DNA from 2 places in the Kitasatospora hibisci genome. Region 2 is predicted to be linked to the other one. Evidence: riboswitches for the same ligand, from Rfam matches in the RefSeq annotation. Region 2 holds a riboswitch; the other holds the start of a gene.
What was found. A riboswitch is a leader RNA that binds a small molecule or an ion and turns the genes downstream of it on or off. The one in region 2 is predicted to bind cobalamin.

Region 1: linked by a shared signal. The riboswitch ahead of ACF9IK_RS28680 (HoxN/HupN/NixA family nickel/cobalt transporter) and the one ahead of ACF9IK_RS10160 (cobalamin biosynthesis protein) in region 2 are both predicted to bind cobalamin.

What each region holds. Positions count from the first base shown of each region.
Region 1 covers NZ_CP171642.1:6,526,227-6,530,414, forward strand. Annotated here, with positions in the region: gene ACF9IK_RS28670 (regulator) at 1-1,869, shown strand, start outside; gene ACF9IK_RS28675 (ArsR/SmtB family transcription factor) at 2,025-2,408, opposite strand; cobalamin riboswitch at 2,491-2,685, shown strand; gene ACF9IK_RS28680 (HoxN/HupN/NixA family nickel/cobalt transporter) at 2,719-3,882, shown strand; gene rpmG (50S ribosomal protein L33) at 3,950-4,114, opposite strand.
Region 2 covers NZ_CP171642.1:2,381,404-2,385,591, reverse strand. Annotated here, with positions in the region: gene ACF9IK_RS10170 (putative cobaltochelatase) at 1-59, opposite strand, end outside; gene ACF9IK_RS10165 (cobyric acid synthase) at 52-1,569, opposite strand; gene ACF9IK_RS10160 (cobalamin biosynthesis protein) at 1,566-2,531, opposite strand; cobalamin riboswitch at 2,625-2,787, opposite strand; gene ACF9IK_RS10155 (XRE family transcriptional regulator) at 3,021-3,734, shown strand; gene ACF9IK_RS10150 (alpha/beta hydrolase family protein) at 3,891-4,188, shown strand, end outside.

The sequences.
Region 1 (4,188 bases), 4.1 Mb from region 2:
GCGCTCGTGGCGGCGCTGGGCAGGGCCGCGGACGGCGGGCCGGCCGTGGTGGCCTTCACCGGGCTCGGCGGCGTCGGGAAGACGGAGCTGATCGCCCAGTTCGTCCATCGGTACGGCGTGCACTTCCCGGACGGTGACCTCTACGCCGACCTCGCGGCCCACCGCCACGACGGCGAGGTCGATCTCGGGGCTGTGCTGGGCGGGTTCCTGCGGGCGTTCGCGGTGGAGCGGGTGCCGGACACCCTTGAGGAGCGGGCCGCGCTGTACCGGACGGTCACGGCCGAGCGTCACGTCCTGCTCTTCCTGGACAACGTCGAGCGGGCCGCCGAGGTACGGACCCTCTTCCCGTCCGCCGGGTTGGTGGTGGTCGCCGGCCGCCGGCGCCTCCCGGGTCTGCGCCTGGACGGGGCCGAGGTGCTGGATCTGGCGCCGCTGGGTACCACGGCCGGCGCCGCGTTGGTTCGGCGCTGGCTCGGGCCTGAGCGGGGCAGCGAGCAGGAGCTCAGGGAACTGGTCGAGCAGTGCGGCGGTCTGCCGCTGGCGCTTAACGCGGTCGGGTTCCAGCTACTCGACCGCGGCCGTCTGGGTGTGGGCCAGGTGTTGGCCGAACTGTCCGACCGGGAGCGTGGGTTGTCATCGTTCAGTAATGAGGAGGGCGGTGTCGACGGCGTCCTGGACTCGGTCTACCGGCGGCTGCCCCGGACCACCCGGGAGCTCTACCACCTGATCGGGGTGAATCCCGGCCCGCTGGTCTCGGCCGAACTTGCCGCAGCCGCGGGGATCGAGCAGGTGGACCAAGGCCTGGCCGAGCTGCGCTCCGCGCACCTCCTGGACGATGTGGTGGACGAGGGCCCGGACGAGCACTACCGCGCCCACGACCTGGTCCGGCGCCACGCGTATGAGCGGGTCCGAGAGCTTCCGGAGCGTTCCGGGTTGTTCGCCCGCGTGGTCGAGTACTACCGGGGCCGGGCGTTCCTGGCGGACGTCGCGGTACTCGGATCGCGGCTGCGGCTGCAGGAGCCGGCCGGGGAAGGGCTGCCGGCGTTCACGTCCGGCGCGGCGGCGCTGGACTGGCTGCGAACCGAGCGGGCCAACCTGCGTGAGGTGGTCCGGGCGGCCGGTGAGCAGGGCAGGCACGGCGACGTCTGGCGGCTCTGCGAGTCGCTCTGGCCGCTCTACCACGGTGGTAAGCACTACGACGACTGGGTCGAGACCCACCGGCTCGGCGTCGACTCGGCCCAGCGGGACGAACGTCCGGACGCCGTGGTCCGGATGCGCAACCAGCTCGCTCGGGCCCACTACGAGCTTCGGGACTTCCCGCGGGCGATCGAGCAGCTGGTGGCCGCGTCGGAGCTGGTGCCGCTGGTGGTCGACCCCCGCCTGGTGGGCGTGCTTCACGAGACGGAGGGCCTGCTCTGCCTGGCCGACGGGCGCCCGGAGCGGGCCGTCGAGCTGTTCACCCTGGCCCGGGCGGAGAACGAGGGCGACGCGCACGGTGTGGTCGTACAGGGCTACAACCTCGCACAGGCGTTGATCGCGGTCGGCCGCCCTGAGCAGGCGGTGGCCGTCCTGGACGAGGCGACCGAGCTGGCCGAGGCGGAGGACGACGGCCCGATGCTGATGCGGCTCGCGCTGGTGGGGGCGTGTGCCCGCCGGGCGCTGGGGCTGCTGGACGAGGCCGCCGCCCTGGCGGCGGAGGCCGGTCGGCGGGCGCTTGCCCTCGGCCAGCGACTGAAGGAGGCCGAGGCGTTGAGGCTGCTCGTGACCCTGGCCGAGGAATCGGGCGACAGCGGCCTGGCCGAGCGCAGCCGCTCCCGACTCGGCGAGCTCGGAGACGAGGAAGCGCATATCGGGAGGGGCGGAACGTGATGAGGGTGGTGTTCGCCGGTGCGGACGGGGGAGTGTGCGCTGAGGCCGACCGCACGACGCCCTCGGTGGGTCTGCGCTCAGTTCGCTGGTCGACCTGGTCGGCGCGGTAGCGGGTCGCCGAGCTCACGGGCGCGCGACGGCGCCCGGGGAAACCCTCAGCCGGCTGCGGTGGCGGTGGGGGTGTCGTGGGCGGCGGCGCAGGTGTTGAGGAGGGGGCGCATGGCGTCGTCCACGAGCCGGTAGCGCACGACGCGTCCGTCCTTGTCTCCGGTGACGACGCCGGCCGTCCTCAGGAGCCGCAGTGCCTGGGAGACGGCGGGGTCGCGCATGCCGGTGGCAACCGCGAGGTCGGTGACGGCGAGTGGCCCGGCGCGGTGGAGAGCGAGCAGCAGGGCGAGCCGTCCGGGGTCGGCGAGCAGCGAGAACCGCTCGGCCCAGGACCGGACGTGCCCGGTGTCGCCGATCGCGGCGATGGCCTCGCAGACCCGGTGTCCGTCGATGGTGCGGTGGCCCGCGCGGTCGGCCGGTACGAGATGCATACGGACATTCTTGCAGCCCCGGCCCTGTGATCCTTGACACCTGCGCAGGTGCGCAGCCTTGCAAGGATGTGCGCGGGCCCCCTACGGTGTTGCCCGCCGTGGTGCTCGGGAAGACCGGTGACGGACCCTCAGGGGTCCGGAGTCCGGAGCGGCCCTCGCCACTGTGATCGGGGGGAATCGTCCGTACCCCATGACGCCACTGGGTGCCTCGCGCGCCTGGGAAGGCGGGTACGGAAGCCCCGTCAGCCAGGAGACCGGCCACGGCATCTCACGAACGTCATTCCACGAGGTGCTGGAGCGTGATCCCAGGATGACCCTGCCCGAAACCGCCGCTGCTCCGGCGGCGCCGTCCGTCCTGCCGACCTTCCGGTGGCGCCGCGAGGACACCGTCCGCACGGCCGGGCTGATGGGGGTGATCCTGGCCATGCACGTGGTGGCCTTCGGGACGCTCGTCTTCCTGGTCGCCCCCGAGAAGTACGAGGTCGGCACCCAGGTCTTCGGGGTGGGCCTGGGCATCACCGCCTACACCCTCGGCATGCGGCACGCCTTCGACGCCGACCACATCGCGGTCATCGACAACACCACCCGCAAGCTGATGGCGGACGGCAAGCGGCCGGTCTCGGTCGGCTTCTGGTTCGCCCTCGGGCACTCCTCGATGGTGGTCCTGATGGCCGCCCTGGTGGCGGGCGGCGCGCAGCTGGCCGACACGCTGATGGACGACGATTCCACCACCCACCAGTGGCTGGGCATGGTCGGCACCTCCGCCTCCGGCGCCTTCCTCTACCTGATCGGTGCGCTCAACCTGGTCGCGCTGTTCGGCATCCTCAAGGTGTTCCGCTCGATGCGGGCCGGTCGGTTCGACGAGGCGGAGCTGGAGGAGCACCTCAACGCGCGTGGCTTCCTGGCCCGCATCCTGAACCGCGCGACCCGCTCGATCACCCGGCCGGGCCAGATGTTCCCGGTCGGCATGGTGCTCGGTCTCGGCTTCGACACCGCGACCGAGGTGACCCTGATGGTGATGGCCGGCTCGGGTGCGGCCTCCGGGCTTCCCTGGTACGCGATCGCCTGTCTGCCACTGCTCTTCGCGGCGGGGATGAGCCTGTTCGACACGCTGGACGGGACGTTCATGAACTTCGCGTACCAGTGGGCGTTCTCCAACCCGGTGCGCAAGGTGTACTACAACCTGACCATCACCGGCCTGTCGATCGCGGTCGCCTTCATCATCGGCACCATCGAGCTGGTCGGGGTGCTCCACGAGAAGCTGGACCTCACAGACCCGGTGAGCGGCTGGATCGCGGACATCTCGCTGGACAACGTCGGCTACGCGATCGTCGGGCTGTTCGTGGTGGTCTGGGCGGCGGCGATCGGGTACTGGCGGATCGCCGGGGTCGAGCAGAAGTGGAGCCCGCAGCCGGTGAAGCCGGGTGCCGGGCCGGCCGAGGACGCCCCCGCCGCCCCGGAGGCGGCGCGGTAGGCGGCCGGCGCCCGAATGTGACGGAGCCTCCCCGGGACCCCGGGGAGGCTCCGTCACGCTCAGCGGGTCAGCGCTCCTCGCGGAAGTCGACGTGCCGGCGCACGACGGGGTCGTACTTGCGCAGCACCAGCCGGTCCGGGTCGTTGCGGCTGCTCTTGCGGGCCACGTAGGTGTAGCCGGTCCCGGCCGTGGACCTGAGCTTGATGATCGGGCGCAGTTCGCTGCGGGCCATGGGTGGTCCTCCTGGGGTCGGCCGGTTCGGCGGGTCGCCGCTCCGGGGTGGCCGCTTCGGCGCCGGCCGGAGGC
Region 2 (4,188 bases):
CCGAGCCGCAGGTCGGCCATGCCGACGATCGCGGTGAACGGGTAGCGGACGTCACTCATGATTCTCCAAGGGGGCCCCGGGCGGCAGGAACGGCAGCGCGCCCGCGGCCGGCACCCCGCCCTCGATCAGCTTCCACAGCGCGTCGGTGTCCGCGTGCTCCTCGATCAGGTCGCCCAGCCGGTCGAGCCGGGCCTCGCGCGCGGCGGCGAAGGAGGTGTCCGGGGCGGGGACGAAGTCCCGGCCGGCGGCGGCGGCCACCTCGCCCAGCAGGGCTCGCCGGAAGCCGTCGTTCTCCAGCGCGCCGTGCCAGGTGGTGCCCCAGACCGCGCCCACCCGGCAGCCGTCCAGGAAGGGCGCGCCCCCTTCGACGGTCACCACTCCGTGGTGGATCTCGTACCCCTCCACCCGCTGCCCGTAGGCCTCGCCGACCGGCCTGCCGAGCACCTTCTCGGCGCCGAACCGGACGTGCGTCGGCAGCAGGCCGAGTCCGTCCACCGCGCCGGCCCGGGACTCGACCCCGTCGACGATCCCGCGCGCGAGCATCTGGTAGCCGCCGCAGACGCCGAGCACCGGCAGCCCGGCCGCGGCCCGCGCCCGGAGGGCCGGCTCCAGCCCGCGCCCGCGCAGCCAGGCCAGGTCGGCGACGGTGGCCCGGGTGCCCGGCAGCACCACCAGGTCGGCGTCGGCCAGCTCCTCCGGTCGGGTGGCCCAGCGGACCAGCACGCCCGGCTCCTGGGCCAGCGCGTCCACGTCGGTGAAGTTGGAGAGCCGGGGGAAGCGCACCACCGCCACCCGCAGCACGTCCCGGCCCACCGGCCCGCGGCCCTCGGCGCGGTCCACCACGGTGGTGAGGTCGAGCGAGTCCTCGGCGTCCAGCCAGAGCCCCGACAGCATCGGCAGCGTGCCGAGCACCGGACGGCCGGTCAGCTCGCGCAGCATCTCCAGCCCGGGGGCGAGCAGCCGTGCGTCACCGCGGAACTTGTTGACGAACCAGCCGGCCACGTGGCGCTGGTCCTGCGCGGAGAGCAGCGCCAGCGTCCCGTACATCGCCGCGAACACGCCGCCGCGGTCGATGTCCCCGACCACGACGACCGGGAGCCCGGCGGCGGTGGCCAGGCCCATGTTGGCGATGTCCCGGTCCCGCAGGTTGATCTCGGCCGGCGAGCCGGCGCCCTCGCAGACCACCACGTCGTAGCGGCGGCGCAGGTCGGCCAGGCACTCCAGGGCCCGCTCCAGCAGCACGGGCTTGCGCTCGCGGTAGTCCAGCGCGCCGACCTCGGCCACCGGGCGGCCCAGCAGCACCACCTGGCTGCGGCCGTCCGCGCCGGGCTTGAGCAGCACCGGGTTCATCGCCGCCTCGGGCTCCACCCGGGCCGCCTGCGCCTGCATCGCCTGGGCCCGGCCGATCTCGGCGCCGTCGGCGGTGACGAACGAGTTCAGCGACATGTTCTGCGCCTTGAACGGCGCGACGCTGACGCCCTGCCGGGCCAGCCAGCGGCAGATGCCCGCGGTGACCACGCTCTTGCCCGCGTCCGAGGTCGTCCCGGCGACCAGCAGCGCGTTGCTCATGCCCTTCCCCTCCTGCCCAGGACCGCCCGGAGCAGCAGGTGCCCCGCGACCGTCGTACCCAGGGCCAGCCCGCCCACCCGCCGGGAGAGCAGGCAGGCCCGTTCGATGTCGTCCACCCCGACCGGCCGCAGCTCCGCACCGAGGACCGGCCGGTGCTCGACCCGGTCGCCGTAGTTGAGCGTCCCTCCCAGGCGGACGCCGAGGGCGCCGGCGAAGGCCGCCTCGGCCTGGCCCGCGTTGGGGCTGGGGTGCGCGGAGCCGTCCCGGCGCCAGACCCGCCAGGCGGTCCGGGGCTCGGGCGCGGCGGCCACGGCGAGCAGTGCGGTCAGCCGGGCACCCGGCCAGCCCGCCACGTCGTCCAGCCGGGCCGAGGCCCAGCCGAACCGGGTGTGCCTCGGCGAGCGGTGGCCGACCATCGCGTCCAGGGTGTTGACGGCGCGGAAGGCCAGCAGCCCGGGTGTGCCCGCGACGGCGCCCCAGACCAGCGCGTTCACCACGGCGTCGGCGGTGTTCTCGGCGACCGACTCGACGACCGCGCGGGCCACCTGCTGCTCGTTCAGCGCGCTCGGGTCGCGCCCGCACAGGTGCGGCAGCCGGGCCCGGGCCGCCGTCAGGTCTCCCGCGGTGAGCGAGCGGCCGATGGTCCGGGCCTCCCGGGTGAGCGAGGTGCCGCCGAGCACCGTCCAGGTCGCGGCGGCGGCCAGCGCGGCCCGCCCGCCCGGGCGCCGGGCCAGCAGCCGCTCGGCGGCCGCCGCGGCGGCCGTGACGGTGCCCACGCAGAGCGCGGTGTAGGCGGCGCCGACACCTCGGTCGTCGCGCCAGATCCGGCGTTCCAGGCGGCCGGCCGCGCTGCCGAAGAGCGCCACCGGGTGGCCGCGGCGCGGGTCGGCGAACCGGGCGTCGGCGAGGCTGCCGGCGGCGGCGCCCAGGGCGAAGGCGGCGGCGCGGGTCAGCGGGCGCACGGCGGGCAGGGGAGGTCTCGGTGGGGCTGGGCAGCCTGCATCGCGTGCGTGTCCTCACTCAGGGTCCGCGCCCTGGATCGACGTACCGGGGGCGAGAGTTTCCTGGCTTCCGGGTCGAACGCACGCCCGCGCCTTCCAGCGGCTTCTGACGGCCCGCCGTGGCAATCGTGTCGGACGTGCTCCCCGGTGACAGTGGCGGGACCGCGCCGGACTCGCACCGGCTTCCTCTGCATGCCTCCGTATTGGCTGAAGGATCCCATCACGCGGCCGAACCGCGAGTCAACCAAGGTCGCGGAGGGGTTGGTCACACGGCCTCACGCCGCCGCACCCCCGTCCTCACCGTTCCCGACCACGTCGCTATCTCCGATCACGACCGCCGCAGGCGCATGACAGGCTGTGGGATCGTCCATCCGCCTGGAGGTACCTCCAGTCCCGCTTCGTGCGTTCGGCGGCTGGGGCGCCGGTGGACCGGACCCCTACGGTCGGCGCATGCGACGCAGACAGCCACCCGCCCTGCCGCCGGTGCCCTTCTCCCCGGCGGCCGCCCGCGCGCACCGCGCCGGCCTCGGACTGACCCCCGAGCAGGTCGCCGGTGCAATGGCCGCGCACGGGGTCCGGTTGCTGCCGGCCCACGTGCTCGGCTGGGAGGGCGGCGAGCTGCGTCCGACCGAGGAGGAGTTCATCGCCCTGGCCCGGGCGCTCTGGTGCCCGCCCGCCCAGCTGATGGGCGCCCACCCGGCCCGGCTGCGGGACTTCCGGGTGGCCCGGGAGCTCAACCAGGAGGCTGCGGCCCGCCGGATCGGCATCGCGCTGCGTCACTACCAGCAGGCCGAGGCGGCCGACCGCTGGGACGGCGACGAGGCGCAGACCCATGCGCTCGCCCAGGTGCTCGGACTGCGGCTGCGCGAGCTGGTCGCGGTGACGGGCCGTCGGGAGGAGCTGGACCAGCGGTTGAAGCAGTGCGTGGACGGCCGCTGGCAGGCGCACGTCCGTGCGATCGGCCGGATCGTGCCGGTGCACGAGGAGGACCTCGCCGCTGTGCTGGCGGAGCTGCAGAGCGAGTACCAGGTCTCCTCGCACTGGGGCGCCGGCAGCTGGGGATCCCCGGTGCCGGCGGCCGGTGCCGCCGGCACCGGGGACCAGCCGGTCGGCGAGCGGTTCTGGGAGCTGCTCGGCCGCCGGCAGACCGACATCCCGGTGTGACCGCCGGGTTCTGACCGGCCGCCCGTCCCGGGTCCCGACCGCGCAGGGGTTCCCGGTATGACCCGGACGGCCGCGTCCGGTGGCCGCCCGCAGCCCCCGCGAGTGGACTGGTGCGCACAGAGTGCCCAGTCCGCGACCGACAGAGCGGGGAGCGATATGCGTTGGGGAACCGCGGCCGCCGTGGCGGCCGCCGCCGTCGGAACCGGGGTCGCCGTGCTGGTGATCGGCCGCCGGGCGTCGGAGCGGATGGTCCGTCCGACCGCTGCCCGCGAGGCGCCCGGCGGTCCCGTCCTCGTGCAGGCCCTCGGGGCCGGCCGGGTCACCTTCACCCCGGGCCCCGAGAGCGCCCGGCCCGGCCGCTGGGGCGTCGAGTGGGCCGGCGGCGGGCACGCGGTCGTCGACGAGATCCTGCACCGGGACGACCGGGGCGTCACCCGTCGCCTGGTCCGGGCCG